2 linked regions of the Antarctobacter heliothermus genome follow. The protein of the gene in region 2 interacts with the protein of the main gene of each other region in a pairwise test. Links are inferred from orthologs where the notes say so. Each region holds a gene or a part of one and is shown on either strand. Other genes may lie near its edges.

What was found.
Region 1: the proteins of rpe (region 2) and eno interact in binary tests that used the Escherichia coli proteins (3 or more experiments, as listed by UniProt). The link is inferred for Antarctobacter heliothermus from one-to-one orthologs.

What each region holds. Positions count from the first base shown.
Region 1 is NZ_CP022540.1:2,955,669-2,971,589, forward strand. The notes cover bases 4,195-7,034. They hold eno (phosphopyruvate hydratase), read right to left. Parts: upstream 6,332-7,034; coding sequence 5,057-6,331; downstream 4,195-5,056. Other genes in these bases: ANTHELSMS3_RS14120 (sensor histidine kinase), read right to left, coding at 4,195-4,880; ANTHELSMS3_RS14130 (DMT family transporter), read right to left, coding at 6,503-7,034. In the rest of the region: murI (glutamate racemase), read left to right, coding at 1-129; ANTHELSMS3_RS14100 (hypothetical protein), read right to left, coding at 245-877; ANTHELSMS3_RS14105 (DUF3592 domain-containing protein), read right to left, coding at 892-1,635; argC (N-acetyl-gamma-glutamyl-phosphate reductase), read left to right, coding at 1,874-2,902; cytochrome c maturation protein CcmE, read left to right, coding at 3,114-3,557; more of ANTHELSMS3_RS14120, read right to left, coding at 3,561-4,194; more of ANTHELSMS3_RS14130, read right to left, coding at 7,035-7,375; ANTHELSMS3_RS14135 (glucokinase), read right to left, coding at 7,487-8,446; ANTHELSMS3_RS14140 (GH1 family beta-glucosidase), read right to left, coding at 8,466-9,788; ANTHELSMS3_RS14145 (substrate-binding domain-containing protein), read right to left, coding at 9,798-10,820; ANTHELSMS3_RS14150 (ABC transporter substrate-binding protein), read left to right, coding at 11,071-12,336; ANTHELSMS3_RS14155 (carbohydrate ABC transporter permease), read left to right, coding at 12,430-13,449; ANTHELSMS3_RS26010 (carbohydrate ABC transporter permease), read left to right, coding at 13,463-14,797; beta-galactosidase BglA, read left to right, coding at 14,888-15,921. UniProt on the Escherichia coli protein: Catalyzes the reversible conversion of 2-phosphoglycerate (2-PG) into phosphoenolpyruvate (PEP). It is essential for the degradation of carbohydrates via glycolysis.
Region 2 is NZ_CP022540.1:2,229,643-2,245,449, forward strand. What follows is about bases 2,520-5,245. They hold rpe (ribulose-phosphate 3-epimerase), read right to left. Parts: upstream 4,365-5,245; coding sequence 3,675-4,364; downstream 2,520-3,674. Other genes in these bases: ANTHELSMS3_RS10620 (PaaI family thioesterase), read left to right, coding at 2,520-2,901; ANTHELSMS3_RS10625 (HAD-IA family hydrolase), read right to left, coding at 3,034-3,678; ANTHELSMS3_RS10635 (2-hydroxyacid dehydrogenase), read right to left, coding at 4,469-5,245. Also shown: ANTHELSMS3_RS10605 (MaoC family dehydratase), read left to right, coding at 1-105; ANTHELSMS3_RS10610 (acyl-CoA dehydrogenase family protein), read left to right, coding at 201-1,436; ANTHELSMS3_RS10615 (phosphotransferase family protein), read left to right, coding at 1,491-2,513; more of ANTHELSMS3_RS10620, read left to right, coding at 2,506-2,519; more of ANTHELSMS3_RS10635, read right to left, coding at 5,246-5,401; rod shape-determining protein RodA, read right to left, coding at 5,465-6,610; mrdA (penicillin-binding protein 2), read right to left, coding at 6,607-8,550; ANTHELSMS3_RS10650 (rod shape-determining protein MreD), read right to left, coding at 8,547-9,086; rod shape-determining protein MreC, read right to left, coding at 9,079-10,008; ANTHELSMS3_RS10660 (rod shape-determining protein), read right to left, coding at 10,119-11,165; ANTHELSMS3_RS10665 (hypothetical protein), read right to left, coding at 11,507-11,770; ANTHELSMS3_RS10670 (hypothetical protein), read left to right, coding at 11,953-12,357; ANTHELSMS3_RS10675 (GcvT family protein), read left to right, coding at 12,558-15,059; ANTHELSMS3_RS10680 (YtoQ family protein), read left to right, coding at 15,251-15,700; ANTHELSMS3_RS10685 (hypothetical protein), read left to right, coding at 15,700-15,807. UniProt on the Escherichia coli protein: Catalyzes the reversible epimerization of D-ribulose 5-phosphate to D-xylulose 5-phosphate.

The sequences.
Region 1 (15,921 bases), 730 kb from region 2 along the record:
CTTGTACGGCATCCCGGCATGTTGGGCAGTGGCGGCGAAAGCGGCTTTTTGACCACCGGAAATCCGCTGAAGGTGTCGCAGCACGCAACGCAATTCTTGCGCCATAAGATCAGCTTTGACGCCGCCTGATCTGGTTCGGCCCGGATTGATTTTTGCGGGCGATTGGCCTATATTCAAGGACGAAGGAGATCAGACCATGTCTATGAACGGACCACTTCCCCCGATCGTCTGACCCGATGTCCGCCTAGGCATTGGGCCAAATGTCTTGCCGTGGCGGCAACGCACTCACGACCTTGCTGTAGATCGGTTGCGCCTCTGGTGCGGTTTCCATCGCCTGTGACAGGCGTTGGTAGTCGGCCTGCACTTTCTCACCCAAGGCCACCAACGTATCCAGCGCCTGCTTCTTGCGCTCTGAACTAAGGGCTGCAAACTCTGCCGTGGCAAGGTGGGCGTAGTAGCCGTGAAATAGCTGCGAATTGTCAAAAAACCTGTCGCAGGCCACCATCAGTTCGATCTCCAGCCGCCGCCGCACGCCGCGATAGTCGGCAAATGTGGGGTCGGGGGCCTCTGGCGGCACAAAGGGGCGATAGTCCGAAGGACCGGAATCGATCTGGTCCTTGAGGGCGGTGATGCGGCGTGTGTCGATGATGCCCGCCACGCTGCGGTCGTCAAAATCGGCATGGATCAGGATGTCGACCAGAACCTCTTCAAGATGCTCTTGCCGATCGTCATTGTCGCGCCGTCTTTGCCGCCAATCCGCCATGGTTTGCAGGACGATCTTGCTCAGCCAACCCAGAACACCCACCAGAGAGGTGATCGCCAGCAAAAGTAGCGCGCCGGTGATACTGCGGGTGTCGCCCGCAAACAGCGATTGCAACCACGTCACCCCGTTCAGCCCCGCGCCCCGGGGCGTTCACCCACGTCACCGGACCACCAGGCGCGTTTGATGCCCTGGTAGACGGTGATCTTGTCCCCCGCCCGAAAGCCGTTCAGCTGTTCTTCCTTGTAGGCAAGGCTTTCGCCGGACCGCCCGCTGTGCTCTTCCCATGTCAGGCGATATCGGTAGCGGTTGTTGACACGGTAATTGGTCGCCTTGGTTCCGGTGACAGTTGCAGTCTCCCGCGCGCCATAGCGCCGCGCGCGCACCGCGGCGACCGCCTTGCGGGCCGGAAACCACATCGCCACCAGTGCCGCGATGCCAAAGACCAGCGCGATCCACTGTGTAATCACCGAAGCTGTCCGGTTTTCGCCGCGGCTGACCTCGATCCGGTCGGGTTCGCTTTCCAGATACCAGATGGGAATGCGCGTGTTGATGGCTGTCTTGTGATAGATGCCAGAACCAACAGATCGGTTCAGCTCTACCGGCAGGTTCCGGTTGGTTTCGAATTGCAGCACAAAGTAGTAGGTGACTTCGCGGTCGCCATCGCTGTCGGTGGTGACGGTCTGGTACTTGTCCAGAACCAATGCCTCTGCCTCCCGTCCCTCGGTGTCAAAGCGGTGCGCAAGGTTCAGCGAAAAGGTGCTGAACAGCGTCAAAAAACCAAGAAACGCGAGAAAGATAAGCGTTATCCAGCCGCCCATCCGCCAGAAGAGCCGTAAGAGGGGAACGGGTTTGTCGTCTGCCACCTTTGCCATGGCGGCATATTGGCGAGGACGAACCCGGCGATCAAGCAAAAGCCCGTATGTATTCCGCATTGATCGCAACAAACTGGCCCGCTATATCAAGGGCAAAGGAGCCTGTTCATGTTCGCGTATCCCGCCTTGCGCCTGCGACGATGATCCATCCGCTGCCCGGTGACGGGCGGCCGCTCTTGCTTTGCCATCAATAACCGCGCCCGCGGTGCTCCGCGCGCCATCCCTTGCAGGTGATCCCATGACCCATTCCATCGCCATCATCGGCGCCTCCGGCTATACCGGGGCCGAGCTGATCCGGCTGATTGCCACCCATCCGTCATTTGAAATCAAGGCCTTGGCCGCCAACTCCAAGGCGGGGCAGAGCCTTGCACAGGTCTTTCCCCATCTGCGACACCTAGATCTGCCCGATTTGGTGACGTGGGAGCAGATCGACTTTTCGCAAATCGACCTGTGTTTTTGCGCCCTCCCACACAAGACCAGCCAAGAGGTGATCTCGCAACTGCCGAAAACGGTGAAGATCGTCGATCTTTCGGCGGATTTCCGGCTACGCGACCCGGCGGACTACGAAAAATGGTACGGCAACCCGCATGCGGCGGTCGAGACCCAGAAAGAGGCGGTCTATGGCTTGACCGAGTTCTACCGGGACGACATCCGCGCGGCTCGGCTGGTGGCCGGGACCGGATGCAACGCGGCGACGGGGCAGTATATCCTGCGTCCTTTGATCAGCGGTGGGGTGATTGATCTGGACGAGATCATCCTTGACCTGCAATGCGGGGTTAGCGGGGCAGGGCGGTCGCTCAAGGAAAACCTGCTGCACGCGGAATTGAGCGAGGGCACCAACGCCTATGCGGTCGGCAGCACCCACCGCCATCTGGGTGAGTTCGATCAGGAGTTTTCGGCCCTAGCGGGGCGTCCGGTGCAGATCCAGTTTACCCCGCACCTTGGCCCGTTCAATCGTGGCATTCTGGCCACCGGCTATCTGCGTGGTGATCCCCAGGCGGTTCACGCGGCGCTGGTTACCGCCTATGCGGATGAGCCTTTCATCCAGGTGTTGCCGTTTGGCGAGACGCCCTCGACCCACCATGTGCGGGGATCGAATTTCTGCCACATCGGCGTGGCCGGAGACCGGCGTCCGGGGCGGGCGTTGGTGGTGGCCGCGTTGGACAACCTGACCAAGGGCAGCTCTGGCCAAGCCTTGCAGAACGCCAATCTGATGCTGGGTGAGAATGAAACCGCCGGTTTGATGCTGGCGCCCTGTTTCCCCTGATCCAGCTGCGCGCGAAGGTCGATTTGCGCTCTGGTGACGCAAACTATCAGGGGGCGATGCCCCCTGAACACCCCGCCGGGCGTCTGCAATCCAAGGACGACCCAGCAAAGCCGGGGCGCGGCAAATTGCGCAGCCCCCTCCCCAAGGCGCGCGGCTGGGTCTATATTGCTGCGGTAGCTTGTCGGCGCACTGAAAGAGGTCCTCCATGGCGATGAAATCCCTCAAGAAACAACGCCGAATCCAGATCATTGCTTTGGCGGTCGTGGCTTTGACTGTTTCGACGGTTTTGATTGCGACTGCGATGCGGGACGGGATCAACTTTTTTCGCTCCCCCAGCCAGGTTATGGAAGAGCCGCCTTCACCGGCAGAGGTGTTCCGCATTGGCGGATTGGTCGAAGAGGGGACATTGATCCGGGGAGACGGTGAACAGATCCGCTTTAGCGTGACCGATGGCGGCGCGACGGTGCCGGTGATCTATACTGGCGTGCTGCCGGACCTGTTCGAAGAAAATCAGGGCATGGTCGGCACCGGGCGCTATGTCGATGGCGTGTTCGAGGCGTCCGAGATCTTGGCGAAACACGATGAGACTTACATGCCCAAAGAGGTGGTCGATGCGCTGAAAGCGCAGGGTATCTATCAGGACCCCGACAGCTAGGCGCTAGATGTCGTTGTCCCGCGCCTCAGCAAGGAACAGCACCACCCGCAGTCCACCGCCCGCGCCGTGTTCCAGTTTCAGTCCGCCCCCGGATTGGCGCGTGAATCCTGCCACGGCGGACAGTCCCAGCCCGCGGCCCTCGTTTGGTGGTTTGGTCGAGTAGAACGGCTCTGCCAACAGGGCAAGAGCCTCGTCACTGACGCCCGGGCCGTCATCCTCAAGGATCAGTGCGACATAGGGCGGTGACGTGTCAGGCGGTGGATCAAGATCGCCGGCGGTGGCGCGCCGTTCCGCGCGAATGCGGAACTGGCCCGATCCGGATGTGGCCTCTTGCGCGTTCAGGCCCAGTTGCATCACGGAGGCGCGCAACGCATAGCTGTCCACCCGCACCACCAATGAGTCTGCGGGCGGCACGACCTCTACCGTCATGTCGGATTTCAGAACATCCGTCAGCGCCTCTCCCAGATCAAACAGGGCGCTGTTCAGCGGCAGGTCCGACGGCATCAGCCGTGTCCGTCCGCTGGTGGCCAGAAGGTGTCGCACGGTTTGCGCCGCACGCGCCGCCGCTGTGCGGCTTTCACGGATCGCTGCGGCGCGGTCATCCGGGTTTTCCAGCGTCTCAAACAGGTCGAGGTTGCCAAGGATCACCGTCAGGTCGTTGTTGAATTCATGCGCCACGCCACCGACAAACTGACTCAACGTGCGCGCCTTTTCCGCCGCCGCCGTCCGTTGTCGCGCCGCGCGCAACTCTGTCTGGAGTTTCCAGCCAGAAATCTGCGAACCGATGTAGTAGCCCAGCACCGCCAATGCCATGAACCCTACGGTGAAAATCTCAAGTCCGCTTTGCAGCCGGGGGATCAGGATCAGCACAAGGGCAAGCGCCAGAACAGCGATCATGCAGCAATCGACGACGACCAGCCCAAGTTCCCGGTACGGACGCTGTAGCGTGTAGAGCGCCAGACCAACCAGACCCACGGCTCCGGTAAAGGACAGACTGGGCGAGAAATCCGCCGCCAATAGATAGAGCGGCATGGACATGAAACAGAGGCCGGAAAAGCCATAGACCGTCAGTGCGGCCATGTAGCGAAGCTGCGCATGACCTGTCCCGGATCGAACGAGCAACACCGCCAGACCGCTTTCCAGCAGCGCATAAAGCACGCCCCAGGCAAGGGCATGGTGACCCTCCATGTTCAGAGCCAAAACCGCGATGGCCACCAGCATGATGCCATAGCGCACGACCGTCTCTCCGAACGCGCCATATTCCGCCCGCCGTATAGCGGCAAGTCTGGTTGCGAAACTGTCGTGAGGCAGGGTCCGGGCCATTTGTTTGGGTGTAGCCTTTTGCGACGGCTGCACAGGAAGCCGACCGATACATAATACACGCGTCAAGTTACGGGTTTTCAGGCAGGCCGTCACTTGGATTGCCAAACGTCTACCCAAAAGTATAGAACCGCCCCAGAATAAGGGCGGTTCCTGCAACGTGTTGAAACTAAAAGGAGTTAGCGTAGGATGGATTTGCCCGCATAGGTTGCGGTGTCTTCCAGCATCTCTTCGATTCGGATCAATTGATTGTACTTTGCCAACCGGTCGGAACGGGCCAAAGAGCCGGTCTTGATCTGTCCGCAATTGGTGGCAACGGCGAGGTCCGCAATGGTCGCATCCTCGGTTTCGCCAGAGCGGTGGGACATGACGTTGGTCATGCGGGCGCGATGGGCCATTTCCACCGCTTGCAGCGTTTCGGTCAGGGTGCCGATCTGGTTGACCTTGACCAGCATCGAGTTGGCACAGCCTTTCTCGATCCCCATGGCAAGGCGTGCAGGATTGGTCACGAACAGGTCGTCGCCCACCAGTTGCACTTTGCCGCCAATTTTGTCGGTCAGCAGTTTCCAGCCTTCCCAGTCGTCCTCGGAACAGCCGTCCTCAACCGAAATGATCGGGTAGTCGGCACAGAGCGCGGCAAGATAGTCGACGTTTTCAGCGATGCTGAGCGATTTGCCTTCGCCCTTCATCTCATACTTGCCGTCCTTGAAGTATTCGGTCGCGGCGCAGTCGAGGGCCAGATAGATATCTTCACCCGGCTTGTAGCCAGCCTTTTCGATGGACTTCAGGATAAAATCCAACGCGTCGCGGGTGGATTTCAGTTCGGGGGCAAAGCCGCCTTCATCGCCAAGGCCGGTGGACATGCCCGCCGCCGACAGTTCGCCCTTCAGGGTGTGGAAAACTTCAGAGCCCATGCGGACCGCTTCGCGGATGTTCTGTGCCGCGACCGGCATGATCATGAATTCCTGAATGTCGATCGGGTTGTCGGCGTGTTCGCCGCCGTTGATGATGTTCATCATCGGCACGGGCAGAGTGCGCGCCGAGGTGCCGCCGATGTAGCGGAACAACGGTTGTTGGGTGAAATCCGCGGCGGCATGGGCCACGGCCAAACTAACGCCCAAAATGGCGTTGGCCCCCAGACGGCCCTTGTTCTCTGTGCCGTCGAGTTCAATCATGGCAAGGTCGATGGCAACCTGTTCGGTGGCGTCAAAGCCAAGGATCGCCTCGGCGATCTCACCGTTGACGGCGGCGACGGCCTCCAGCACGCCCTTGCCCTTGTAGCGGGCCTTGTCGCCATCGCGCTTTTCAACGGCCTCATGCACGCCGGTGGATGCGCCCGAGGGCACAGCGGCGCGGCCGACAGAGCCGTCCTCAAGCGTGACGTCGACCTCGACGGTGGGGTTGCCGCGGCTGTCAAGGATCTCGCGCGCGTGAATATCGATGATGGTGCTCATGGGTTTTGTCCCTCGGGGCTGTAGGTCCTGGCCATCTCTTAGCAGCAGCGGAGGGAAAGTAAACGTGACCGATAGCGCTAACGACGCTTTGTGGGCGAAGGTTGCGCTATCAGCGCAGCGGGCTGGATGCCGACGGGCCTGCTGCCAGCCCGGCGGTGCTGCCGCATGGCATCAGGCCAGCGCACCCGCCCGTGCCAGTCGTCTTTCACGCACAAAGGTATATAGCCCTGCCGCAAGGATCAGCGCCGATCCGGCGATGGTCCAGAAATCGGGGCGGTCGCCAAAGATCACCACGCCCAGCCCGGCGGTGAACACCAGCCGTGTATAGCGAAAGGGGGCCACGATGGATGCGGGCGCCATCCGCATCGCCTTGGTGATCGCCAAGTAACCGGACGTTGTCACCACCACGGCCCCGAGGATCGGCCAGATCGCCTCTGCGCCAAAGTTGGAGGCGGCCGACCCCGTGACCCAAAGTGCGATCCCGGGCAACATCGTCACCGCAAATCCCCAGGTCGAAATGGCTAGCGCCGGGACCTCGGGCGGCGAAAGGCGCGTGACCAGATCGCGCGCGGACAAACCTGCAATCCCCATGACCGCAAACAGCTCCCACCCCGAGAAACCCGCGCCGAACGGGCGAATGACCATCAGCATTCCGACAATGCCAACCGCCACTGCCATCCAGCGACGCCAGCCCACCTGCTCTTTCAGGAACAGTGCTGCCCCCAGCGTGACGATGAGCGGTCCGGCCTGAAGGACTGCCGCAAAGACGGGCAGCGGCACATACTTCAGGCCAAAAACCAGCCCAATGGCACCGATGATCTCAAAGAAATTGCGCAGCAGGATCATCGGATGCAATGCCGCGCGTGTCCAAAGGCGAACCCGCATGATCTGTGCGAGGCCAATGAACAGGATGGTGCCGCCAAGGCCGACCAGCGTCAGAACCTGCCCGACGGGCGCAGCCATAGTGGCCAGTTTGAAAAACACATCCGTACCGGCAAGCAGCGCCATTGAAAGGATCATCAGGGAGATGGCGCGCAGGATCATGCGAGCGCCTGAACAGGGCAGGTCATCAGGTCGGCTTTCGGTGATTGTCGGGTCCGAAGGGGTATCGCCTGCCGTCCGGGTGCGGGCAAGCGGAAAGGGCCTGTCGGTGCTTTACCGCGCCGTCAGTTCCGCCAGATGCGCGGCACATCCCCGAAGCGCCGCGTAGTCGTCGGTGACCAGATCCACAGGGAATTGCGTCATGTAGGCGTTGAACCGACCCTTGTCGGCAAATGCCCCGGCAAAGCCAAGCGTGCGCAGGTGCGGCCCAATATGCCGGACGACGCCACCCACAAGGAAGATTCCGCCAAAGGGCAGGGTGGTCAGGGCCAGATCGCCGGTGTAGCGCCCTAGAATCTGGACAAACAGGCGCGCGGCGCGCTGCGCGCGTGGCTGACCTGTCTCGAACCCGGTCATGACCTCAGCGGCGGACAGCGGAACCCCGACGCCTTCATCGTGGCAAACCCAAGCATACAACCGTTCAAGGCCGCGTCCCGACAGCACGTCCTCGACCCCCGGCTGACCATGATGCTCTGCGATCCAGTCAATCAGGCGCAGCTCTTCGGCGGTGCGGGCCAGCAACGAAATATGGCCTGCCTCTGCCGGGGGGACCATGGTGCGGCCTGCTTGGGTGTAGACGGGCACCGCGTTTAAGCCAGTGCCGACATTGACCACCAGCCGAACCGCGTCTTTGGCTGCCGTGCGACCGGTCAGCACGGGCGATAGGCTGTCATGACCAAGGTGCGCCACCGCAAATCCCTGTGCCTGCAGGTCGTTCAGGACCGCGACCCGCGCCGCGCCGGTTTCGGCCCGCAGGGACGCGGCGTCGACCGTCCAGTCAAGGTTGGTCAGCGTCCCAACCCCGTCATGGACCGGGCCGGCCATGTCGACGCAGACTGATGCGGGCGTCACCTGCTGCGCGCCCAGATAGTCGCCAAGGATCGGGCCGATGCCCGTGTTCTCGGCATTGCGGTACCGTTGGATCGTGTCTTCAAGGATTTTGCCATCGCGGCTAAGGGCGACTCGCGTGTTGGTGCCGCCGATGTCGGCGACAACAGAAAGTTCTTGAGTCATGGCGGCGGCCTTTCGGAGATCAGGACTTCAGGGCGTGGGCGAGCGCGTGATACGATGCCTTGGGCGTGCGTACCAGCGTGTCAAAGTCCACATGGACCAGCCCAAAGCGTTTTTCGTACCCCAAGGCCCATTCGTAATTGTCCAGCAGCGACCAGATGAAATAGCCATTCAGTGGCACGCCCTCTGCGATGGCCCGTTTGACGCTGTCCAGATGGGCGTCCAGATAGGCGCTGCGGTCCGGGTCATCGACGTTGGTCCCGGTGAGAAGGTCGGGCGAGGCCATGCCGTTTTCGGTCACGAATAATGGCAGGTCGCCGGTATACTCGCGCGCGGTGCGGGTCAAAAAATTGTACAGCCCGTCGGGAAAGATCTCCCAATCCATAAAGGTCTTGGGTAGTGGGCCTTCGACGTCGCGATAGTCGGGCCAGGGCTGACCGGCGGGCGCAATCAGCTTGCGGGTGTAGTAATTCAGCCCGCACCAGTCCAGCGGTGCCTGAATGGTGGGGAAATCGTCCTGCCAGCCGGTGGGCAGGTGCGGCTCCAACCCCTCCAGCGCCAGTGCCGGGTATTCACCCTTGAAGACACCGCCAAGAAACCAGCGATTGTAGATCGCGTCATAGCGGTCGGCCGCCTTGCGCGCCTCGGCGCTGTCGTCCGCCGGGTCGGCCCATTCAAAGTTGAAGACACCACCAAGGTTGCCCATGCCCAGACCGCGCATCGTCTCTATCGCGCGGCCATGTGCCAGCAGGACATGATGCATGGCCCGGGCGGCGGCGCGGATGTCGCGCAGGCCGGGGGCGTGATGGCCCTCAAAGTGGCTGAGCCAAGCGACGCACCAGGGCTCATTGATCGGGGCGACTGAGAACATCCGGTCGCCGATGCGGGACATGACGACCTCTGTGTAATCGGCGAACCATTCGGCGATGTCGCGGTTGCGCCAGCCGCCCATGTCCAGCAGAGGCGAAGGCAGTTCCCAGTGGTACAACGTGGCGCATGGCTTGATCCCGCGGTCCAGCATGGCATCGGTCAGTCGGTCGTAGAAATCCAGACCCTCAGCGTTGACCGGACCGCGCCCCTCGGGCATCACCCGCGCCCAGCTTAGCGAAAAGCGGTAGCAGTCGAACCCGGCGGTGGACACAAGGTCCAGATCTTCCTCGTATCGGTGATAATGATCGCAGGCGCGCGCGCCGTTTTCGAACCGGACCACATTGCCGGGTGTTGCGGCGAAATCATCCCATTGGGTGCGACCCGCGCCGCCAAAGCCGTGACCCTCGATCTGGTAGCTGGATGTGGCGGTCCCAAAGAGGAAATCCTTGGGAAAATCAGAGCGCTTGTGTCGCATGGATAACCCTTATTGCGCGGGGCCGGTGGAACTGCCGATAATCAGTTCGGCTTCCATCAGCTGTGTCAGGTGCGGGGAGCCGGGATTGCGGATCAGGTGCAGCAGCATTTCCGCCGCCTTGGCTCCGGCGCTGCGGACAGAGGACCGTGTGGCGGTAAAGATCGGTACGTCGTGGCCGTTCTTGAGATAGCCAAGATCGTCGTCATGGGTGATCACGGAGACGTCGCGACCCATCTGCAACCCGGCCTCGTGGATGGCGCGGCGCACTCCAATGGCGGTGATCATCGAGGACACCAGAAAGGCGGTCGGGGGGGCAGAATCGCGCAGCATGTCGCGGGCGCTGCGATAGCCGAAGACTTCAGTCATTTCGTCAGACCGCATCAACGTCGGGTCGGCGGCGATGCCACGGTCGGTCAGGGCACTGACATAGGATTCGCGGCGACGAAAGGCGAAGTCCATGAACTCCAGCCCATTGATCAGCGCGATGCGGCGATGGCCAAGGTCCAGTAGGAAATCAGTGGCCCGCCGGAACGCGCGACTGTTGTTGGTGTCCAGCCAAGAGTAGGGCAGGGTCACATCGGATGCGCGGCCATGTACGACAAAGGGCAGGCCCAACTCGCTCAACAGCGGGATTCGGTCGTCGGCCATACGCGGCCCGTGCACGATGATTCCGTCGACATTGCCGCGACTGCGGATAGAGCGGTAAGCCTGCTCTTGCTCCGTGTCGCGGACTAGGCTGATGACAACCTCATAGCCCTCCTTGGCGTAGGTTTGACCCGCTCCGGCAATAAAATCGCCGAAGATCGGGTTCACCATCTCATGCTGGTCGCTGATCGGCAGCACATGGCCAATCGCATGCGCGCGCCCGGTGGCCAGTCCCTTGGCCCGGGAGTTCGGGCTGTAGTTCAGCGATTTTGCCGCCTGCAACACCCGTTCCCGGGTCTTTTCGCTGACCTCGGGAAAGCCGTTCAGCGCGCGGCTGACGGTGGTCTGGGACAGGTTGAGGTGTTGTGAGAGTTGCTTGAGGTTCATGAGGTCCATATCGTCCAAAGCGCTTCGAATTTGTCAAGAGGCGAGGGAAATCTAATCTCTGGGTCAAGATAGCCGTCTAGCTGCGTCGCAGCATTTGTTTTGTTGGCTTGGATGGGCTGAAATGTTGACAGATTTGGGCGAGTCGGGAATAGTGCGAACATTCAAAGCGCTTTGAAGTGACGTCAGATTGACAGGCGCAGGCTGGCTGAAATGACCCGCGTGGGATGGTGCGGGATTGGGAGGATCACAAATGAAGTCATCGTTTTACCTGAGCGTCGCGGCCCTGGCGTTGAGCGCGGGCATCGCCCACGCTGAAAAACTGACTGTCTTCGGTCCGTGGCTTGGCCCGGACCAGGAAGCCGTCCAGACCGTGTTGAGCGCCTTTGCAGAGCAGTCCGGCCATGATGTGTCCTACGTCGGCTCTGACAGCTTTGAGCAGCAGATCGTCGTCGACGCCGAGGCCGGTTCGGCCCCACATGTTGCCGTCTTTCCGCAGCCGGGGTTGGCGTCCGACATGGCGTCGCGGGGTTTCCTGACACCTCTCAAGGATGGCACCGCCGATTGGATCCGCGAAAATTATGCGGCGGGCGATAGCTGGGTCAGTCTGGGGTCCTATGCGGACGCGGGTGGGGCGGAAAAGCTGTTTGGTTTTTTCTACAAGGTCGATGTGAAATCGCTGGTCTGGTACAGCCCCGAGAACTTTGAGGACTTTGGATACGACGTCCCGACCACCATGGAAGAGCTCAAGGCGCTTGAGGCGCAGATGATCGAGGACGGTGAGACGCCTTGGTGTATCGGTCTGGGATCGGGTGGGGCGACCGGTTGGCCAGCAACCGACTGGGTCGAGGACATGATGCTGCGCACCCAGTCGCCAGAGGTTTATGACCAGTGGGTCGCCAATGAAATCCCCTTTGACGATCCCGCCGTCGTCGGCGCAATCGAGGCATTCGGCGCGTTCATCGAGGACGGCAAGGTGGCGGGTGGCCGTGGCGCGGTGGCCTCGACCGATTTCCGTGACAGCCCCAAGGGTCTGTTCGATGCGCCGCCGCAGTGCATGATGCATCATCAGGCGTCGTTCATTCCGGCCTTCTTCCCCGAAGGCACCGAGGTCGGTCTGGACGCTGATTTCTTCTATTTCCCCGCCTACGAGGGCAAGGATCTGGGCCAGCCAGTTCTGGGGGCAGGGACGCTCTGGGCGATTACCAACGAAAATCAGGCAGCCCATGATCTGATCGCCTTTTTGCAAACCAGCGAGGCGCATGAAATCTGGATGGAACTGGGCGGTTTCCTGACCCCGCTCAAAACCGTGGATACCTCCAAGTTTTCGGATGAGCCCACGGCCAAGATGAACGGCATTTTGCTGGACGCCACGACCTTTCGGTTTGATGGGTCCGACCTGATGCCCGGCGGCGTCGGAGCGGGCAGCTTTTGGACCGGCATGGTGGATTATGCGGGCGGCAAACCCGCCGCCGATGTGGCCAAGGCGATCCAGAACAGCTGGGATGCGCTGAAGTAAACCCGTACTCGGGAACACGGGCTGTCCCGCCTTCGCGGGGCAGATATCGGGTCAAGTGGCCACAACAGCAGCATAATTTGGGGGTAGAGCGCCATGCATCCGGCATTGCAGGGGCTTTTGACAATCGTGATCGGCGTGGGGGCCTGCCTGAGCTATTTCTGGGCCTCGAACCAGTTCCTCGACCGTGTGCTGTTTCCGGCCAAAGGCCCCAACGCCGGGCGCAACATCAACCGCGCCAACATGATCCGGCCCTGGCTGTTTCTGTTCCCCGCGCTGTTCGCGCTGTCGCTGTATCTGGCCTACCCGGTGTTCGAGACCATCCGCCTGTCGCTGACGGACCGGGTGACCCAGCCGGATGGGACGACGGTTTATCACTTCGTGGGACTGGGCAACTACATCCAGATGTCCGGCGATCCCAAGTTTTGGGAGGCGCTGTGGAACAATATGCTTTGGCTGATCGTGGTGCCGGCCCTGTCCACCGCCTTTGGCCTGATGGCGGCGCAACTGACGGATCGCATAACCTGGGGCAATGTGGCGAAATCGCTGATCTTTATGCCGATGGCGATCTCCTTTGTCGGTGCTGCGGTGATCTGGAAACTGATCTATGACGCCCGCCCTCCCGATGCCGCACAGATCGGGGTGCTCAACGCAGTTTATGTGTCGCTGACCGGCAATGACCCGCAGCAATGGCTGACGGTGCCGTTCTGGAACAGCTTTTTGCTGATGGTGGTGCTGGTCTGGATTCAGACTGGGTTCGCCATGGTGATCCTGTCAGCGGCGCTGCGCGGCATCCCCGAGGAAACCATCGAGGCGGCGATCGTCGATGGTGCCAACCCGTTTCAGATTTTCTTCAAGATCAAGGTGCCGCAGATCATGCCAACCATCATGCTGGTCTGGACGACGATCACGCTGGTGGTGCTCAAGATCTTTGACATCGTCTTTGCCATGACCAACGGCCAATGGGGCACGCAGGTGCTGGCCAACTACATGTTCAACCAGCTGTTTGTGACGCGCGACTGGGGCGTCGGATCGGCCTCGGCCATGGTGATCATGCTGCTGGTCACGCCGATCCTTGTCTGGAACGTGCGGCAGGCCCGCAAGGAAATGCGCTGAGAGAGGCGACGACATGGACAACATCGCAGGCCATAAATCCTCACTCACATGGGCGGTTCACATCTCGGTCGTTCTGTTGGTGGCGCTCTGGCTGTTTCCAACCGTGGGGCTGTTCGTGTCGTCCTTTCGGACGGCGGACCAGATTGCCAGCTCTGGCTGGTGGAACGCCATGTTCCCCACGGAGCAAAGCCTGACATTGCGCACCGCCGACCCGGACGCGCAGGTGCAGCAGGACGGCGTTTATGTGATCGAGGGCAATCTGTTTGCCGTCGAAGGGCGTGATCCCGCGCCGATCTCGACCTTTGGCATCTCATCGCGCGATGTGTCGGCATTTCAGCCGGGCGACACCGCAGAATTGCGCGACGGCAGCGCGCTCACCCTTCAGGCTAACGGCGACTACCGTCTGGTGAGCGCTGAAGAGATCACTGGCACTCGTGGCAGCCGCGTCTTTGTCAGCGCTGAAATCCCGCCAGAATTCACCCTGCGCAACTATGACACCGTTCTAGGTCAAGACGTGGTGCAACGCCTGCTGATGTTTGTCGGTGCGGGTCTGGTGCTGTGGGGCGTTGCGCGCTTTGTGCTGTCATCGCAACCGCCCGTCGTTGCGCAGGCACTGCCTGTTGTGGCGGGTCTGGCGCTAATGGCGGCGCTTGCTGTCGGGTTTGGCCTGTCCAGCGGTGCGGCCGAGGGCGCGCAGACCACGGATGATATGGCGCGCGCCTTTCTTAGCACGCTGACGGTGACGATCCCCGCCACCATCATCCCGATCGTCGTCGCGGCCTTTGCCGCCTATGCGCTGGCGTGGATGGATTTTCCGGGCCGCGCGCTGCTGATCGCCTTTGTCGTCGGGCTGCTGGTGGTGCCGCTGCAACTGGCCCTGATCCCGCTGCTCAAGCTGCACCTGAGCATGGGTATCGGCAAGGGCTACCTTGGTGTCTGGTTGGCGCACACCGGGTTTGGTTTGCCGCTGGCGGTGTACTTGCTGCGCAACTACATGGTGGGGTTGCCGCGCGACATCATTGAAAACGCCCGCGTCGACGGTGCGACGGAATTCCAGATCTTTACCAAGATCATCCTGCCGCTGTCCTTTCCCGCGCTGGCCAGCTTTGCGATTTTCCAGTTTCTGTGGACGTGGAACGACCTGCTGGTGGCCAAGGTGTTCCTGATCGACGCCTCCGGGCAGACGACCGTGATGACCAACCAAATCGTCGAGCTGCTGGGCACCCGTGGCGGCAACTGGGAAATCCTTGCCACGGCGGCCTTTGTGTCGATCGCAGTGCCGCTGGTCGTCTTTTTCGCAATGCAACGATACCTCGTGCGCGGCCTGTTGGCCGGCTCGGTGAAATGACAACGCGCCCCGGGCCTGAATCCGGGGCCTCTGACAACGGGCACGGGGGCAATGGGTCCCGGGTCAGGCCCGGGACGGGAAACGGACCTCATGAACGTGATTGAAAAGGCAAAGCCAGGACTCACCGCTGACAAGGATTGGTGGCGCGGCGCGGTGATCTATCAGATCTATCCCCGCAGCTATCAGGACAGCAACGGCGATGGCGTCGGCGACCTGAACGGCATCACCGCGCGGCTGCCCTATGTGGCCAGCCTTGGGGTCGACGCCATCTGGATCTCCCCCTTCTTCACCTCGCCGATGAAGGACTTCGGCTATGACGTCAGCGATTATTGCGACGTTGACCCGATGTTCGGCACCCTGTCGGATTGCGACGTTCTGGTGGACACGGCGCACAAGCTGGGTGTGCGGGTGATGATCGACCAGGTGCTGTCGCATACATCGGATCAGCACCCTTGGTTCGTTGAGAGTCGCGCAAATCGCGACAACCCCAAGGCCGACTGGTACGTCTGGGCCGACCCCAAGCCGGACGGCACACCGCCGACAAACTGGTTGTCAATCTTTGGCGGCTCTGCCTGGCAATGGGATGCGCGACGCGAGCAGTATTACATGCACAACTTCCTGACGTCGCAACCGGATCTGAACTTTCACAACCCCGAGGTTCAGAACGCCCTGCTGGACAGCGTGCGGTTTTGGCTGGACCGGGGGGTGGACGGATTCCGGCTGGACACCATCAACTTCTACTTCCATGACCAGCAGTTGCGCGACAACCCGCCTTTGCCGATAGATCAGCGCGATGCCTCCATTGCGCCGCGCGTGAACCCCTACAATCACCAGTTGCATCTCTACGACAAGAACCAGCCAGAGAACCTGGCCTTTCTGGAACGCTTTCGCGCGCTACTGGACGAATACCCCGACACAACCGCCGTGGGTGAGGTAGGCGATGCCCAAAGTGGGCTAGAGATCATGGGGCAGTACACCTCGGGCAATGATCGCGTCCACATGTGCTATTCCTTCGAATTCCTGTCGGGCGATCAACCCGATGCGGCACGCATTGCCGATGTCATGGGCCGGGTGGATGACGTGGTCACAGACGGTTGGGCTTGCTGGGCCTTTTCCAACCATGA
Region 2 (15,807 bases):
GGCGATGGCTGGCTGGATGTGCATTGGGACGTGGAGGTCGAGATAGAGGGCGCGGCGCGGCCGGCGCTTGTCGCGAACTGGATCACACGGCTGTATTTGGGGTGAGGCGCCGCCCGCGCGATTTTCGACGCGACGCCCCACCCGCCCACCCGCGCGCGTCGAAAAGCGCGCGCGCGGCGTGAGACGATCAAGGAGGGATCATGGATCTTGGGATGACGGAGCGGGTGAAACCGCTGGTGGGGCAAGTGCGCCGAATGATCGACGAAGACATCGCGCCATTGGACGCAGAGTTCCACGCACTGGTGGGGACACATCCCTCGGGGGATCGGTTCAAACATGTGCCGCGCCAGTTGGAAATCCTGAACGAGCTCAAGGCGTTGGCGAAAGAGCGCGGGTTGTGGAATTTCTGGCTGACCGGGTCGGACCGCGGGTATGGGCTGACCACCGTGGAATATGCCTATCTGGCTGAGGAGATGGGCAAAGTCAGCATCGCTGCAGAGGTGTTCAACTGCAATGCACCGGATACGGGCAACATGGAGGTGCTGGAACGCTACGGCGACGACTGGATGAAAGAGCGCTGGCTGACTCGCCTGCTGGAGGGCGAGATCCGGTCGGCCTATGTAATGACAGAGCCGGACGTGGCCTCATCCGATGCGGCGCAACTGGCGTTTGCAGCGAAAAGGGACGGCAATGACTATGTCCTGAATGGTGAGAAATGGTGGATCAGCGGCGCGGGCGATCCGCGCTGTGGTCTGTATATCGTAATGGCCTGCACCGATCCGGGGGCGGCGAAACACGCCCGCCACACGATGTTTGTGATGGATGCGGATACGCCGGGGATTGAGATCCTGCGCCCCATGCAAGTGTTCGGCCAGGATGATGCGCCGCATGGGCATATGCACCTGCGGTTTACCGATGTGCGCATCCCCGCGACTCATGTCGTGCTGGGAGAGTCGCGCGGGTTCGAGGTCGCGCAAGGGCGGCTGGGGCCCGGTCGCATCCACCATTGCATGCGCGCCATCGGGCAGGCGGAAAAGGCGTTGGAAATGATGTGCAAGCGCGGGTTGTCGCGTGAGGCCTTTGGCAAGCGGATCGCGGATCTGGGCGCCAATTATGACATCATCGCCAACGCACGGATGGAGATTGAGATGGCGCGCCTGTTGTGCCTCAAGGCGGCCTGGATGATGGACACGGCAGGCGTGCGGGCCGCGCAACCATGGATTTCCAAGATCAAGGTGGTGGCCCCGTTGATGGCGGGTAAGGTTGTGGATGAGGCGATGCAGTTGCATGGCGCGGGCGGCATCAGTCAGGACTATGATCTGGCATCCATGTGGACACACATCCGCACACTGCGGTTTGCCGATGGTCCGGATGCGGTGCATCGCCGTCAAGTGGCGCGCGCCGAGTTGCGCAAATACGCCAACGAAAGGATCTGACATCTGCCGCCGCAAGATGGGAATTTTTTTGCCAAGAAGAAGCGTGGGGGCGGTATGAACACGGATGAGCTGGCGCGTGTGGCGGCATGGATGACGGCCCATGTGCCGGGGTTTCAAGGGCCTGTCAGGGCAGAGAAATTCGTGGTTGGCCAGTCCAATCCGACCTTCCAGCTGGAGAGTCCCTCGGGGGCCTATGTGTTGCGCCGCAAGCCCGCTGGGGACTTGTTGAAATCCGCCCATGCGGTGGACCGGGAGTTTCGTGTGCAACGGGCGCTGGCCGGGACATCCGTGCCGGTCCCTCAGGTGTTCGCACTGTGTGAGGACAAGACCGTGCTGGGGTCGATGTTCTATGTCATGGAACACATCGACGGCCGTAACCATGTTGACCCTTCGCTGCCGGGAGAGACAGCAAAGGGCCGCGCGGCGATCGTGGACGAAATGAGCCGGGTTCTGGCTGCGATCCATGACGTTGATCTGGCTGCTGTCGGGTTGGAGGATTTCGGCGCGCCGGGGAATTATCACGCGCGCCAGTTGGGGCGCTGGACCAAACAGTATCGCGCGTCGGAGACAGAAGAGTTGCGCGATATGGAAACGCTGATGTCATGGCTGGGCGAGGCGATGCCCGAAGAGGACGGGCAGCGGACGTTGGTGCATGGCGACTACCGGATCGACAATTTGCTTTTCGCTGCTGACGGGTCCGCCTGTGTCGCAGTGCTGGATTGGGAGTTGTCGACGCTGGGGCATCCCTATGCCGACCTTGCGGGTGTGTTGATGCAGTGGCAACTGCCGCCGGGGGCCGAAGGGCGCGGTCTGTCGGGGGTGGACCGTGCGGCGCTGGGTTTGCCGTCGGATGCGGATTTTGTGGCCGACTATTGTGCGCGGCGCGGCATCGACGGCATCGACAGTCTTGGATTCTATGTCTCCTTTGCGTTCTTTCGCATGGCGGCGATCCTGCAGGGGGTCAAGAAACGCGCCCTTGACGGCAATGCGGCGAACCCCGAAAAGGCACTAAAATTAGGTGCTTATGTGCCGCTGTTTGCGAAACTTGGGTTGGAGGCCCGGCACCGTTATGGATGAGGCTTTACGCGAAGATCCCTATGCTTTTGCCGCCCACATCGGGATGGTGATGACCGATTGGCGCGAGGGATATGCCGCGTTTGACGTGCCGTTGGAGCCGTTCTTGATGAACCGGCACGGCAATCCGCATGGCGGGGTGCATGCGTCCTTGCTGGACACTGTCATGGGCTATGCCGGGTGCTGGACAGGCGATGCGGCGCGGCGACAGATGTGTCTGACGTTGAACTTGAATGTACAGTATCTGTCGCGCCCCCGGGGCGTGATGCTGAAGGGCGAGGGGTGGAAGACTGGCGGCGGCAAGAGCACATTTTTTGCCGAAGGTCAGATTGCCGATGAAACGGGTGAGGTGATCGCCAAGGGAACGGGCGTTTTCAAGTATCGGTCGTGATCTCGGGAGAGCCATGGTTAATGCACAGAAATGAAAGCATTATTTGGGAACAAAACGCCTGCATAACCGGTGCATACTCCGTACACATTGATGTGCGGACTCGGCAGGTCAATGGTGGCCCACCGGGGACCGTTACATATGAATTTGCACCAGACCGGGAAGGTCCGCGAAATCCGAAAACCGGGCGGTGTGAGGCAGCGCCTCGACCGGGGTCGTGCGGTAGCCTTCGGTGTAGAGCAGGAACGGAACCTGGCCGCGCTGCGCGGTTTCCGCGTCGGTTTCGCTATCGCCGACGTAGAGAACCTGCGTTGCGCCGTCGAGCGCGGCAAACAGCATCTCTGGGTCGGGCTTGCGGGTCGGCAGGCTGTCGCCGCCGATTACAATATCAAAAAACTTGTCCAACCCGGTATCACGCAGGCACGCGCGGCTGGCCTCTATCGGTTTGTTGGTACACAGAGTCAGACGGAACCCCTGCGCCTTCAGGTCCGTCAGCGCGTCACGCGCGCCGGGATAGACCGAGGCCGGATCGGACGGTGTGCCGACATAGTGGAACATGGTGCGGCGGGACAGTTCGGCGTGATGTGCCTGTGGCGCACCGATGTGGTCCAGCACCTGTTGCAGCAGGATCGGCAGGCCGCGTCCGACAAACCCCTGAGTGTCCGCGCGGCTGACTGTTGGCAGACCCATTTCCGAAAGCGCCTGTGAGACGCCGTGATGAATATGGCCCACGCTGTCGATCAGGGTGCCGTCGAGGTCAAAGGCAATGGTGAGGCTCATGCGGTCAGCGTGGTCGCGGCCATGCGGATGGCGCGGATGTTGTCGCCGTAGGGCGTGGGGTTGTCGACCGAGCCGCCCTTGAACACGGCAGATCCCGCCACCAGCACGTCCGCACCAGCGTTGACCACCAGCGGCGCGGTTTCAGGCGTCACGCCGCCGTCGATCTCGATATGCACCGGGCGGTCGCCGATCATGGCGCGCAGGGTGCGCACCTTATCGGTCATGTCGATGAATTTCTGCCCGCCAAAGCCGGGGTTCACAGTCATGACGCAGACAAGATCGGCCAGATCCAGCAGGTGTTCAACCGCCTGTGCTGGTGTGCCGGGGTTCAGCGCCACGCCTGCCTTCATCCCGGCGGCGCGGATCGCTTGCAGGGTGCGATGGGTGTGGGGGCCGGCCTCGACATGCGCGGTGAGGATGTCAGTGCCCGCCTCGGCATAGGCGTCGATGTAGGGATCAACGGGTGCGATCATCAGATGCACGTCCATGACCGTCTTGACGTGTTTGCGGAACGCTTTGACGGCAGGTGGGCCGAAGGTGAGGTTTGGCACGAAGTGCCCGTCCATCACATCGACATGGATCCAGTCGGCGCCTTGCGCCTCGATCGCTTGGATCTCGCGCCCGAAGTCGGCGAAATCGGCAGAGAGGATGGACGGGGCGATTTTCACGTTGCGGTCAAAGGGCATGGGGCATCCTGAAGTCTGGGCGGTCACGCGCCCCGGACCTGATCCGGGGCCTCTGGCTTGTGGCTGCTGGAAAGTCTCGGGTCAAGCCCGGGACAGCGCGCACGTCAGTACCCGGCGTTGCGGTCCACGACATGCTGCAGTGGCGTGCCGTCCTCTGCACGGCGGATATTGTCGGCAATGACACGCGCGGCCGTCTCTGGCCGCGTGGTGGAGGCGATGTGCGGAGTCACCGTGACTTTTGGGTGGGTCCAATAGGTGTGATCATCGGGCAGCGGTTCGGTGCGGAACACATCCAGCGTGGCATGGCTGATCTGGCCGCTGTCCAGCGCGGCCAACAGCGCGTCATCGTCAATCAGCGGGCCGCGTCCGGGGTTCAGGATCATCGCGCCGGGGGCCATCACGGCCAGAGTGCCGGCGTTGATGACGTTGGCTGTGGCGGCGGTGTCGGGCAGCAGCAGAATGACAATCTGCGCATCGCGCAAAGCGTCGTGCAGGCCGTCATCCCCGGCGTAGGTCGTGATTCCGGGCAGGTTCTTGGCGGACCGGCTCCACCCGCTGACAGGAAATCCCAGAGCGGTCAGCGCGTGGGCGCAGGCCTGTCCCAATGTCCCAAGGCCAAGTATCGTGACTGGGCGATCCGCAGACAGCGGTGGCGGGGTCGTGTCCCACGCCCGATCCGGGTTCACGATATGTGCGTCCATACCCAGGTGATGGCGCAGCGTATGGCCCGTCACCCATTCCACCATGCCCTGCGTCAGACCGTCCTCGTCGACCATGCGGGCCAGCGGTACGGTCAACGTGCTGTTGCCCACCACATCTTCGACCCCGGCCCAGAGATTCAGCACCGCCTTCAGCCGCGTGAAGGGAGTGAAATCCTGCACGTCCGAGTTTGGGGCATAGACGATATAGTCGACCTGTTCGGGGGCAATGTCTGTGCCCAAGGTGTACGGCAGGCCGGTCGCGTCGAGCGCGGCGTTCAGCGGCGTTTCATATTCGTCCCAGCTTTCGGAGCGGGCGGCGAAAAGGATGTTGGGCATGGCTGTGCTCCTTTGCTGTGTCGTCCGACTGCTTAAAGGAGGAGCGGGTGGAAAGGAAAGCCGTCAGGTCTGCCTTGGCCGGTGGATATGCGCGCTTTGCACCATGCCAAAGGCCAGCATCAGCACCAGCATCGCAGAGCCGCCGTAGCTGACCATCGGCAAGGGCACACCGACAACCGGGGCCAGCCCCATGACCATCGACATGTTTACCGCAAAGTACAGGAAAAAGGTCAGCCCGACCCCCAGGATCAACAACGATGAGAAACGGTCGCGGTTCTGGATTGCTGCTACGATACAAAACAGCAGGATCAGCACATAGAGCGCCAGCAGGGAGACACCGCCGATAAAGCCGAACTCCTCCGCCAACGTATTGAAAATAAAGTCTGTGTGTTTCTCTGGCAGAAAGTTCAGACGGCTTTGAGTGCCCTGCATGAAGCCGCGCCCGGTCCAACCGCCGGACCCCATGGCGATTTTGGCCTGCGTGATGTGATAACCCGCGCCCAGTGGGTCGGATGACGGATCAAGGAAGGTGTCGATGCGACGGAACTGGTAGTCTTCCAGCAATTGCCATTCGGTGCCGCGCGATTTGAACACCGCCCAGATGCCGCCGCAGGCCGCGCCCAGCACGGTTGCGAAATAAAGCCAGTGGACCCCGGCGAGGAACATCATCAACCCGCCCGCCGTCATCAGCAGGATCGCTGTACCAAGGTCGGGCTGGGTCAACACCAGTCCGGTGGGAAGCAGGATGATGAGGATGGGGACCAGCACCCACAAAGGACGGGAGGTGCGGCTGAGCGGTAGTCGGTCATAGTAGGCGGCCAACAGCATGACCATCGCAATTTTCATCACCTCGGAGGGTTGCAGTCGCATGAAACCAAGGTCGATCCAGCGCTGGGCGCCCATGCCCACGGCGCCGAAGAATTCGACCATGACCAGAAGGCCGAGTGAGCCGACATAGGCGATCAAAGCCATGTTGCGCCAGAAATAGATCGGCACCATGGCAACGATGAACATGAGCGCGAGACCCAAACCGAACCGTTTGATCTGCGGTTCTGCCCACGGGCTGAACGAGCCACCCGCAACTGAGTAGAGCATCAGGAAACCGACACCAGCCACGGCAGCCAGCAACACTACCAGCGGCCAGTTCAGATGCAGGATCTTGCGCCAGCCGGTCGGAACCGTTTTTACGTTGTATTCAAGATAGGTCACGCGCTGTCGCTCCCGCCTGCGCGGCGTCCGTCGCGTTCGCGCGCAAGCCGTTCCTGCAACGCCTTGACGCGGCGGCGGTCGGCGGTCGGATAGGCCTCTAGCGGCGGGTCTTCGCCATACAGCGCCTGCAACGTAACGTCGCGCGCGATGGGTGCTGCGACGGCGCTGCCGCCGCCGCCATGTTCGACCACCACCGACACGGCGATACGCGGGTTGTCGAAGGGGGCAAAATTGACAAACAGCGCATGGTCACGCCGATCCCAAGGCAGATCGTCGTTTGAGGTCACGCCACGCGCGCGTTCAGCGGCGGTGATATTGCGGACCTGGCTGGTGCCGGTCTTGCCCGCCATGCGTAGCCCTTCGGCTACGATGCGCGACCGATATGCAGTGCCATGGCGGTGGTTCGACACGGCAAACATGGCGCGGCGTACCTGCAGCAGGTGGTTGGGGTTCAGGCCCAGATCGCCGGCAGCGGGCCGGGCCGCTTCGACACCGTCTACGCTCTTGACCAGACGCGGAGTGATTGCCCGTCCGGTCGCAATCCGTGCGGACATGACGGCGAGTTGCAACGGAGAAGCCAGTACAAACCCCTGACCGATGGAGGCGTTTACGGAATCGCCGATCACCCAGTCTGCACCGCGTTCGCGCAGTTTCCATGCCTTGTCCGGAACCAGCCCGCTGGTCACCGCCGACATGGGAATGTCATGCGACTCTCCCATGCCCAGCTTGCGGGCCATGGCGGCAATGCGTTCGATCCCGACCTTCAGCGCCAGATCGTAGTAATAGACGTCACAGCTTTCGCGCAGGCTTTGTTCTAGGTTCATGTGGCCGTGGCCGACACGTTTCCAGCAGTGGAACTTCCGCCCGCCGACCTCAAGATGGCCGGGGCACCAGACGGTATCGTCCGGCGCCATCAGTCCCGCGTCCATCGCGGCAAGTGCCGTAACCATCTTGAAGGTCGAGCCGGGCGGATAGGCGTCTTGCACCGTCTTGGACGCCAGCGGGCGGTGATCGTTGTCGCGCAATTCGCCGTAGTCCTTGACGGAAATGCCGCGCACGAACTTGTTGGGATCGTAGGAGGGTGACGAGGCGATGGCCAGCAGATCGCCGTGTTCCAGATCCATCACCACAACAGAGGCACTGTCGGGGCCCAGCCGCGCCTGCACATAGTCCTGCAATGCAGTATCGACCGTCAGTTGCAGATCGGCCCCTGCCACACCCTCGCGGCGGTCAAGTTCGCGCATAACGCGGCCCACGGCGTTGACCTCGACCCGCTTGGCCCCGGCGCTGCCGCGCAGCTCTTGCTCATAATTCGCCTCGACCCCGACCTTGCCGATCTGAAAGCGCGGGATGCGCAGCACCGGCGGCGGATCCTCATAGCGGCTCAGGTCGCGCTCCGAGACCGGACCGACATAGCCCGCCACATGAGCATAGAGATCACGTCCGGGGTAAAAACGGCTAAGGCCAACCTCTGTCGTCACACCCGGCAGGGCCGGGGCGTTGACGGCGACGCGGCTGATGTCCTCCCATGTGACGCGGTCGGCCACGGTGACTGGAAAGAACGGTGGCGTGCGTTCCATTTCTGCCAACGCGCGGTTGAGATCACCCTCATCCAGTTCCACCAGTTGGCCCAACCGCTGGATGACCGTGCCTACATCGCCTGCGTCCTCACGCGTCAGGGTGATGCGGTAGGTCTGTTCGTTTTCGGCGATCACCCGACCTTCGCGGTCAAAGATGCGGCCCCGCGCGGGTGGGATCAGCCGGATATTGATGCGGTTTTCTTCGGCCAGCAGGCGAAATTCATCCGCCTGATCGACCTGCATGTGGCGCATCCGCAGCGCCAGAACCCCGGCAAAGACCAGTTGGCCGCCGCCAAGGATCAGCCCGCGCCGGGTGATGCGGCGGGCACTTTCCTGGGTTTCGCGTGACGTGCGTCTCATAGCGGGCGTCCTGTGTGATCATATTCTCCGGGGGTGCTTCGGCGCACACCCAAGGCCAGATAGCTGATCGCGGCGACCAGCGGATAGACCGCAACCGTCATACCATATTGCATCACCCATAGAGAAAGCATTCCTGGCGTCACGATCAAGACCGCCAGAATGACGCGGTATATCACGGTTACAACAAATAGCGCCGTGGCGGCGGTGATCCACTCAGCGACAAAGGTATTCTCGCGGACATGCCGACCGCGTACCTTGAGCCATTCAGCGGCCAGAAGCACAAGAAGCGCCCATAGGCCGGGCGGACGATGGAACAGAAAATCAGCCAGCAGCATGACCACCGCCACTGACAGCATCGGCACATAGCTGGGCCTGCGCAGCGCCCATGCAAAGGTGAGCACCGTCAGAATATCCGGCCCGGCGACGCGCGACGGCATGATCTGCAGCGGCAACAGGTGAAAGAAAAAGACTACAAACGCGAGGCCGAAATAGGTCGCCCGCATGCTCCAGAGCCGCGCGGGGCTGTTTTCAGCCATCTCCGCCGTCCCCCGAAACCACGTCAGGTGCTGCTGTGGGCGGGACGCCGGCATCCGGCAATTCCTCGGGCAGAATCAGCGACGAGGGCGAATCGACTCGTCGCGTGCCGTGATCCCGCAAGACGCGCAGAAACTCCAGCCGTTCGTAGTCTGCGGCCAAACGCACGCGCAAACGCCCACCGGGATCTTCGGCCACTTGCCCGATCAGCAGGCCGGGTGGAAACACCTCACCGTCGCCAGTGGTCACGATGCGGTCGCCGGGGCGGACAAGGTCAGGGTTTTCCAGAAAGTCGATGGGTGGGGCGGATGTGTTGTCTCCGGCGATCAGCGCGCGCTGGCCCGAGGGTTGGATTTCTGCCGGAATGCGGCTGGTGGCATCGGTCAGCAGGATCACGCGGCTGGTATTGGCCCCTACGCCGGACACGCGCCCGACAAGGCCGATGCCGTCCATCGTGGCCCAGCCGTCGACGATTCCATCGCGGGAGCCCACGTTGATCAACACAGATTGCCGAAAGGGCGACCCGCTGTCCGCCAGTACCACGGCGGTAATGAAGGTCAGGCGCGGGTCCAGCCGCACGTTGTTCAGATCGCGCAGGCGGGCGTTTTCTTGCTCCAGCTGCAAGGCCGCCTCTTTCCAGGCGGTCATCTTGCGCAGCTCGCGGCGCAGTTCCTCATTCTGTTCGTAGAGGCGCTGATAGCTCTGGAAATCGCGCACAAGCCGGACAGAGGCGGTGACCGGCGCCATCGCCCAGTCCATGCGCGGCACCACCGCATCCACGACCTGCGCACGAAATCGTTCGACGCGCGGGCTGTCGATCCGCCAGAGCAGAAAGATGCCCGCCAGAGACAGCGCTAGAACGACCAGCAGCAACCGCTTGAGCGGGCCGGTGAAATCGTCTTGTGCGTTGCGGTCGCTGGCCAAGGGTCTCTCGCATCGGGGTTGGCGGATGTTACAGAATGCCTTGGATCAAATACAGCGGGAGTTGGGGGGAACGATCTCTCGCCGAGAAATCGCCTTGGCCCGCGGCATTCTTAGCTATCGTAGTCGATCGCGTGGCGGAGTTGCTTTTCGTATTCCAGAGCCTTGCCCGTGCCCAGAGCCACACAATTGAGCGACTCGTCCGCGATGGAAACCGCCAGTCCGGTCTGTTCGCGCAGCGCCAGATCCAGATCGCCCAACAGCGCGCCGCCGCCGGTCAGCATCACGCCCCGGTCAACAATGTCGGCAGCCAGATCCGGCGGGGTCGCCTCCAGCGCGGTCATCACCGCCTCGCAGATCGCCTGCACCGGTTCGGACAGCGCCTCGGCCACTTGGGCTTGGCTGATCTCTGTTTCCTTGGGCACACCGTTCAGCAGGTCGCGTCCGCGGATCTGCATCGAAGAACCGCGCCCGTCGTCGGGCATCCGTGCCGTGCCGATCGACGTCTTGATCCGTTCGGCGGTGGATTCGCCCACCAGCAGGTTTTGCTGACGACGCAGGTAGTTGATGATTGCCTCATCCATGCGGTCACCGCCGACACGCACAGACCGCGCGTAAACGATGTCACCCAGTGACAGCACGGCGACCTCGGTCGTACCACCACCGATGTCGACGACCATGTTGCCGGTCGGGTCGGTGATCGGCATCCCCGCACCAATGGCCGCCGCGATGGGTTCGGCGATCAGACCGGCCTTCCGCGCACCCGCTGACAGAACCGACTGTCGGATTGCGCGTTTTTCGACCGGAGTCGCACCATGCGGAACGCAGACGATGATTTTCGGTTTGGAAAAGGTCGAGCGGCGGTGAACCTTGCGGATGAATTCTTTGATCATCGCCTCGGCGGTGTCGAAATCCGCGATCACGCCTTCGCGCATCGGGCGGATCGCCTCAATGCTGCCGGGCGTCCTGCCAAGCATCAGCTTTGCATCCTCACCGACGGCCAACACCTTCTTGACCCCGTCCTTGATATGGTAGGCGACGACGGACGGCTCAGACAAAACAATTCCCTTGCCCTTGACGTAGACCAGTGTGTTCGCGGTCCCAAGGTCGATGGCCATGTCCGACGAGAACAGGCCAAGGAGTTTATCCATGCCAAACATTTTATTATTGCCCCATTGCCTCATTGGCCCGCGACTCTTCCAGTCCGGGCCAACGCTCTTATAGGCCTGCGCCGGTTGATGCGGAAGGGGGGCGAGCGGCCTAATCAGCGGGGAATCGCCGCATGTCGCCGCAATATCGAGACAAGATCAAGTGTGACCGTGACTTGTACAGGCCCGTGCTCGCGTCAGCACCGCCTACTCTGTCAAAGTCAGTGCGAACTTGGCGTGAAGCGCCCGCGGCATTTCGTTGTCAGATGTCACTGACTGAGGGCGAATACCGCTGAGGTCGTTGGTCTGACAGAAGCGTTCGATGTGGAGGTCCGGCGCGCGGGCCGTGATCATCAGTCAACCTCGTCGAGCCGTGCCTCGAAGACGCCCAAACGATGCGGCCGGGCTCCGTTGTGGTCCGTTTTGACCGAGACGCGGACCTCAGGCCAACGCACACCCTGATAGGTTGCGTGTTCCAGCGAGTTGGACCTGGTGGCATTGAACCCACCAAGCTCAGAGTCTGTACACGACCCCTGGGCGGCATAGTCGGCGCAAAAGGCGCCCACACCGGTAGTCCGGGTCAGTTCGAGAACGACAACGACCCCTGCGAACGACATGAAACACTGCTGTTCACCCTATGCTTGCAACTGCGACGCTCACTAGCGGCATGGGTTCGTCGGCGGCGGGACAAATTCGGCAAACTGGCGGCGGGGCGCGTCGTTCAAAAATGTTTGACAGGTCACTTATCGCAGGCGGAAGATGAGGTCAGGTCATTCTACCAAAAGCTAAAGGAACACCAATGAAACGATTTTTGACATTGATTCTTGCCAGTCTGATTGCCAGTCAGGCCGCCGCCGATTCCTGCTGGGATCACAACGGATCGGTGATGCGTTTACAGGCGCAAGGCAACAGCCGTTGGATCAGCTACGAGACAACGCCGCACAACTGGCAATGGCCGGCGGGCGTGCGTCCCGGCACCTTGTTGTTCAACGGGGTCAAGAATGGCAACTGGTATTCGGGTACGGCGCGCGTATTCTCCAGCGCTTGTCCCGGTAGCCCCAGCGAGTACCATGTAGAGGGGCCGGTCGCGGCAAACCAATTGCGCGTGCAGGTCAGCGGTGATCGACAGGTTTTTCACAACTGTCAGCCCACGGGTCAGTGGACGACCGATACGCTGGTCTTCACCTATCTCTACGACTGCTGAACGCGTTTGGCGGCCTGTGCCGCATTAGGCCCGGTCGGCTGCCAAAGGTCGGTACGCCCCGGCTGCCGTGTGATTTTTCGTACGCCGCCCCGCGCCTTGCACGGGGCGGCGTCGTTTTCCCTACCTGAGATGTCGGGCGCGCGCGGCGCGGGTCTGCGCGGCGCGCTATGCACTCTTTCAAAGAACGGGAGAGTCGTGTGATGAAAACCCATGTCAAAGCTTTGGTCGTCGGCGGCGGTGCCGTCGGCACCTCGATTGCCTATCATCTGGCCAAGGCGGGCTGGGATGACGTGATGCTGCTGGAACGCGATGAACTGACGTCGGGCAGCACATGGCATGCGGCTGGCCTGTTGCCCTACTTCAACATGTCTTTCGCCACGACCCACATCCACGACTACTCAATCCGGTTCTACAAAACGCTGGAAGAAGAGACCGGGCTGAACGCTGGGTTTTCCGTGGTTGGCAACCTGCGCATGGCCCAGACGCAAGAGCGCATGGACGAATATATGCTCTATGCCTCGACCGCCGAGACCTGCGGTGTGCCCTATGAATGGATGACGCCCGCGCAGATCAAGGACCGCTGGCCGCTGATCCGCACCGAAGATCTGGAAGGTGCGCTGTATCATCCGACGGACGGGTACATTAACCCAGCGGATGTCACGATGGCCATGGCCAAGGGCGCGCGCCAAAGGGGGGTCTTGATCGAACGCAAGTGGCAGGCGGATGGCTATCACTGGACCGGAGAGCATTGGGAGGTCACGGTCACCAAGATGGTCGAAAGGGGCGGAAACCTGGTCCCAAGCGACGAACAGATGGTCATCATCGCCGAACATGTGGTCACCGCCACGGGCAACCACGCGCAACGCACCGCGCAACTTCTGGGGATCAAGATCCCGGCCATCCCGGTCGAACATCAGTTCATCGTGATGGAGCAGGATCCGGCCCTCGTCGAATTCCGTAAGACAAACGCCGAGCATCCTGTCATCCGCGACGCCGATGCACAAAGCTATGTGCGTGAGGAACGGGGCGGCTGGATCCTGGGCGTCTATGAAAAACACGCGCCCGCGCGCTTTGCCTATGGCGTGCCGGACAGTTTCCGCGCCGATCTGTTCCAGTTGGATCTGGAACGGATCGAGGCGCAATACATGGCGATGATCCACCGGATCCCGTCCTGCGAAGACTGTGGCCTCAAGGACGATTTCAACGGTCCAATTTGCTATACGCCCGACGGCAACCCGCTGCTTGGCCCCGCGCCCGGACTGCGCAACATGTGGCTGGCCGAAGGCTTTTCCTTCGGGATCACCGCAGCGGGCGGCACCGGTCACTACCTTGCGCAGCTGATGGTAGAGGGCGAGGCAGAGATCGACATGGCCTCACTTGACCCGAAACGGTTCGGCGGCTGGATGACCACCGAATACGCCGTGACCAAGAACGAAGAAGCCTATGAACACGTCTACATTCTGCACCACCCGGATGAGGAACGCCCAGCCGCCCGTCCGCTGCGCACCGCGCCTGCCTATGATCGCCAAAAAGCGTTGGGCGCGCAATTCGGCTGTGTGAATGGCTGGGAGCGGCCAAACTACTACGGGCCGCTGGATGCGCCGGGCTCGTTTGACCATGACGCGCGGTCGTTCCGCCGTGGTGGCTGGTGGCACCATGCGGTGGAAGAGGCCAAGGCTGTGCGGGAGAGCGTGGGCCTGATTGACGCTACCGCCTTCACCAAACACATCGTCGAAGGACCGGGGGCAACGCAGTTCCTCGACTGGTTCACCTGCAACAAACTGCCCAAGGTCGGCCGCATCAACCTGACCTACGCGCTGACCAGTCACGGGACAACGCGCACGGAATACACCATCGTACGGCTGGATGAGGACCGCTACTACCTTGTCTCTGCAGGCGCTTGGACAGCCTATGACAGCGACTTTCTGCAAAAAGCGATAGAGGACAAGCGGGCTGAGTTTGGCTGGATCTCTTGCCATGACGTGACAACGCAGTGGGGGGTCTTTGCCATTGCCGGGCCGAAATCGCGCGATGTACTCAAGGAGATCGTCAAGGATGCCGACCCCAACATCGTGCTGTCCAACAAACGGTTCCCATGGCTGACCATGCGCAACATCGAACTAGGCATGGTGCCGGTCATGGCGATCCGCGTCGCCTATACTGGTGAGCTTGGCTGGGAACTGCACCACCCGATTGAGATGCAGAACAACCTGTGGGACCAATTGGTGAGCGCAGGGGAAAAGCACGGGATGAAGCTGGTCGGCGCTCGGGCGCAAAACTGGCTGCGGCAGGAGAAATCCTACCGCGCTTTCGGCAACGAACTCGGTCGTGACGCCACCCCGCTGGAGGCCGATCTGCCACGCTTTGTCGACCTGTCCAAGGAGTTCCACGGCAAGGCAAAGCTGGAAGAGACCGGCATCCGCTCCAAATGCGTGACCCTACTGATCGACGGCCCGTCGGATGCGGACCCTTGGGGGCGAGAGGCGCTGTATGCCGCGGACGGCACTCGCGTCGGGCGCCTGACCTCAGGCGGGTATTCGGTTCACTTTGGCAAGTCCGTTGGCATGGGCTACGTCAAACCCGAACACGCGATTGAAGGCACGGCGCTGAAGGTCAAGATGCTGGATCAACTTTGGGACGCTACCGTGACCCACGACAGTCCCTATGATCCCAAAAACGAAGTCATTCGCAAAGACGGCTGAAGCGGCCGCACCTCCTCCCGGTTTCTTCTGTCCAAAAATATCCCGGGGGAGTCGACCGAAGGGAGACGGGGGGCATGCTGCAAGCATGCCTTGGGCATGACGCCCCCCACACCTTGCCACAGGCGCAAGGCCGGATATGTTGACAAGAGACGGGGCGCACATCGCGCCCTTTTTCATGGAAAGGAGCGGACATGGGACTGAACGTCTATCTTTCAGGAGAGATCCACACCGACTGGCGCGAACAGATCATCGAAGGCGCACAGGGTTTGGACATCACGTTCAACGCGCCGGTAACAGACCACGGTGCCAGCGACGATTGCGGCGTAGAGATCCTCGGGCAGGAACCCGACAAGTTCTGGCACGACCACAAGGGCGCGCAGGTCAACGCAATTCGCACCCGCAAGGGAATTGCCGATGCCGATGTCGTTGTCGTCCGCTTTGGCGACAAATACAAACAATGGAACGCAGCCTTTGACGCAGGCTATGCCAGTGCTCTGTCGAAATCGCTGATTATCCTGCAACCGCCTGAACACGATCACGCCCTGAAAGAGGTGGATGCCGCCGCCCTGGCAGTCGCCCGCACGCCGGAACAGGTGGTGCAGGTGTTGCGCTATGTTCTGACCGGGACATTGCCCGGCTGATGAGCAAGCCGGATGTGAAAAGTACCTTCGCGACGCCGAACGGACTGACGTTCTGGATGGATTACCGGGGGCCGGGCGAAATGCCGACGATCCGGACAAAGGACACC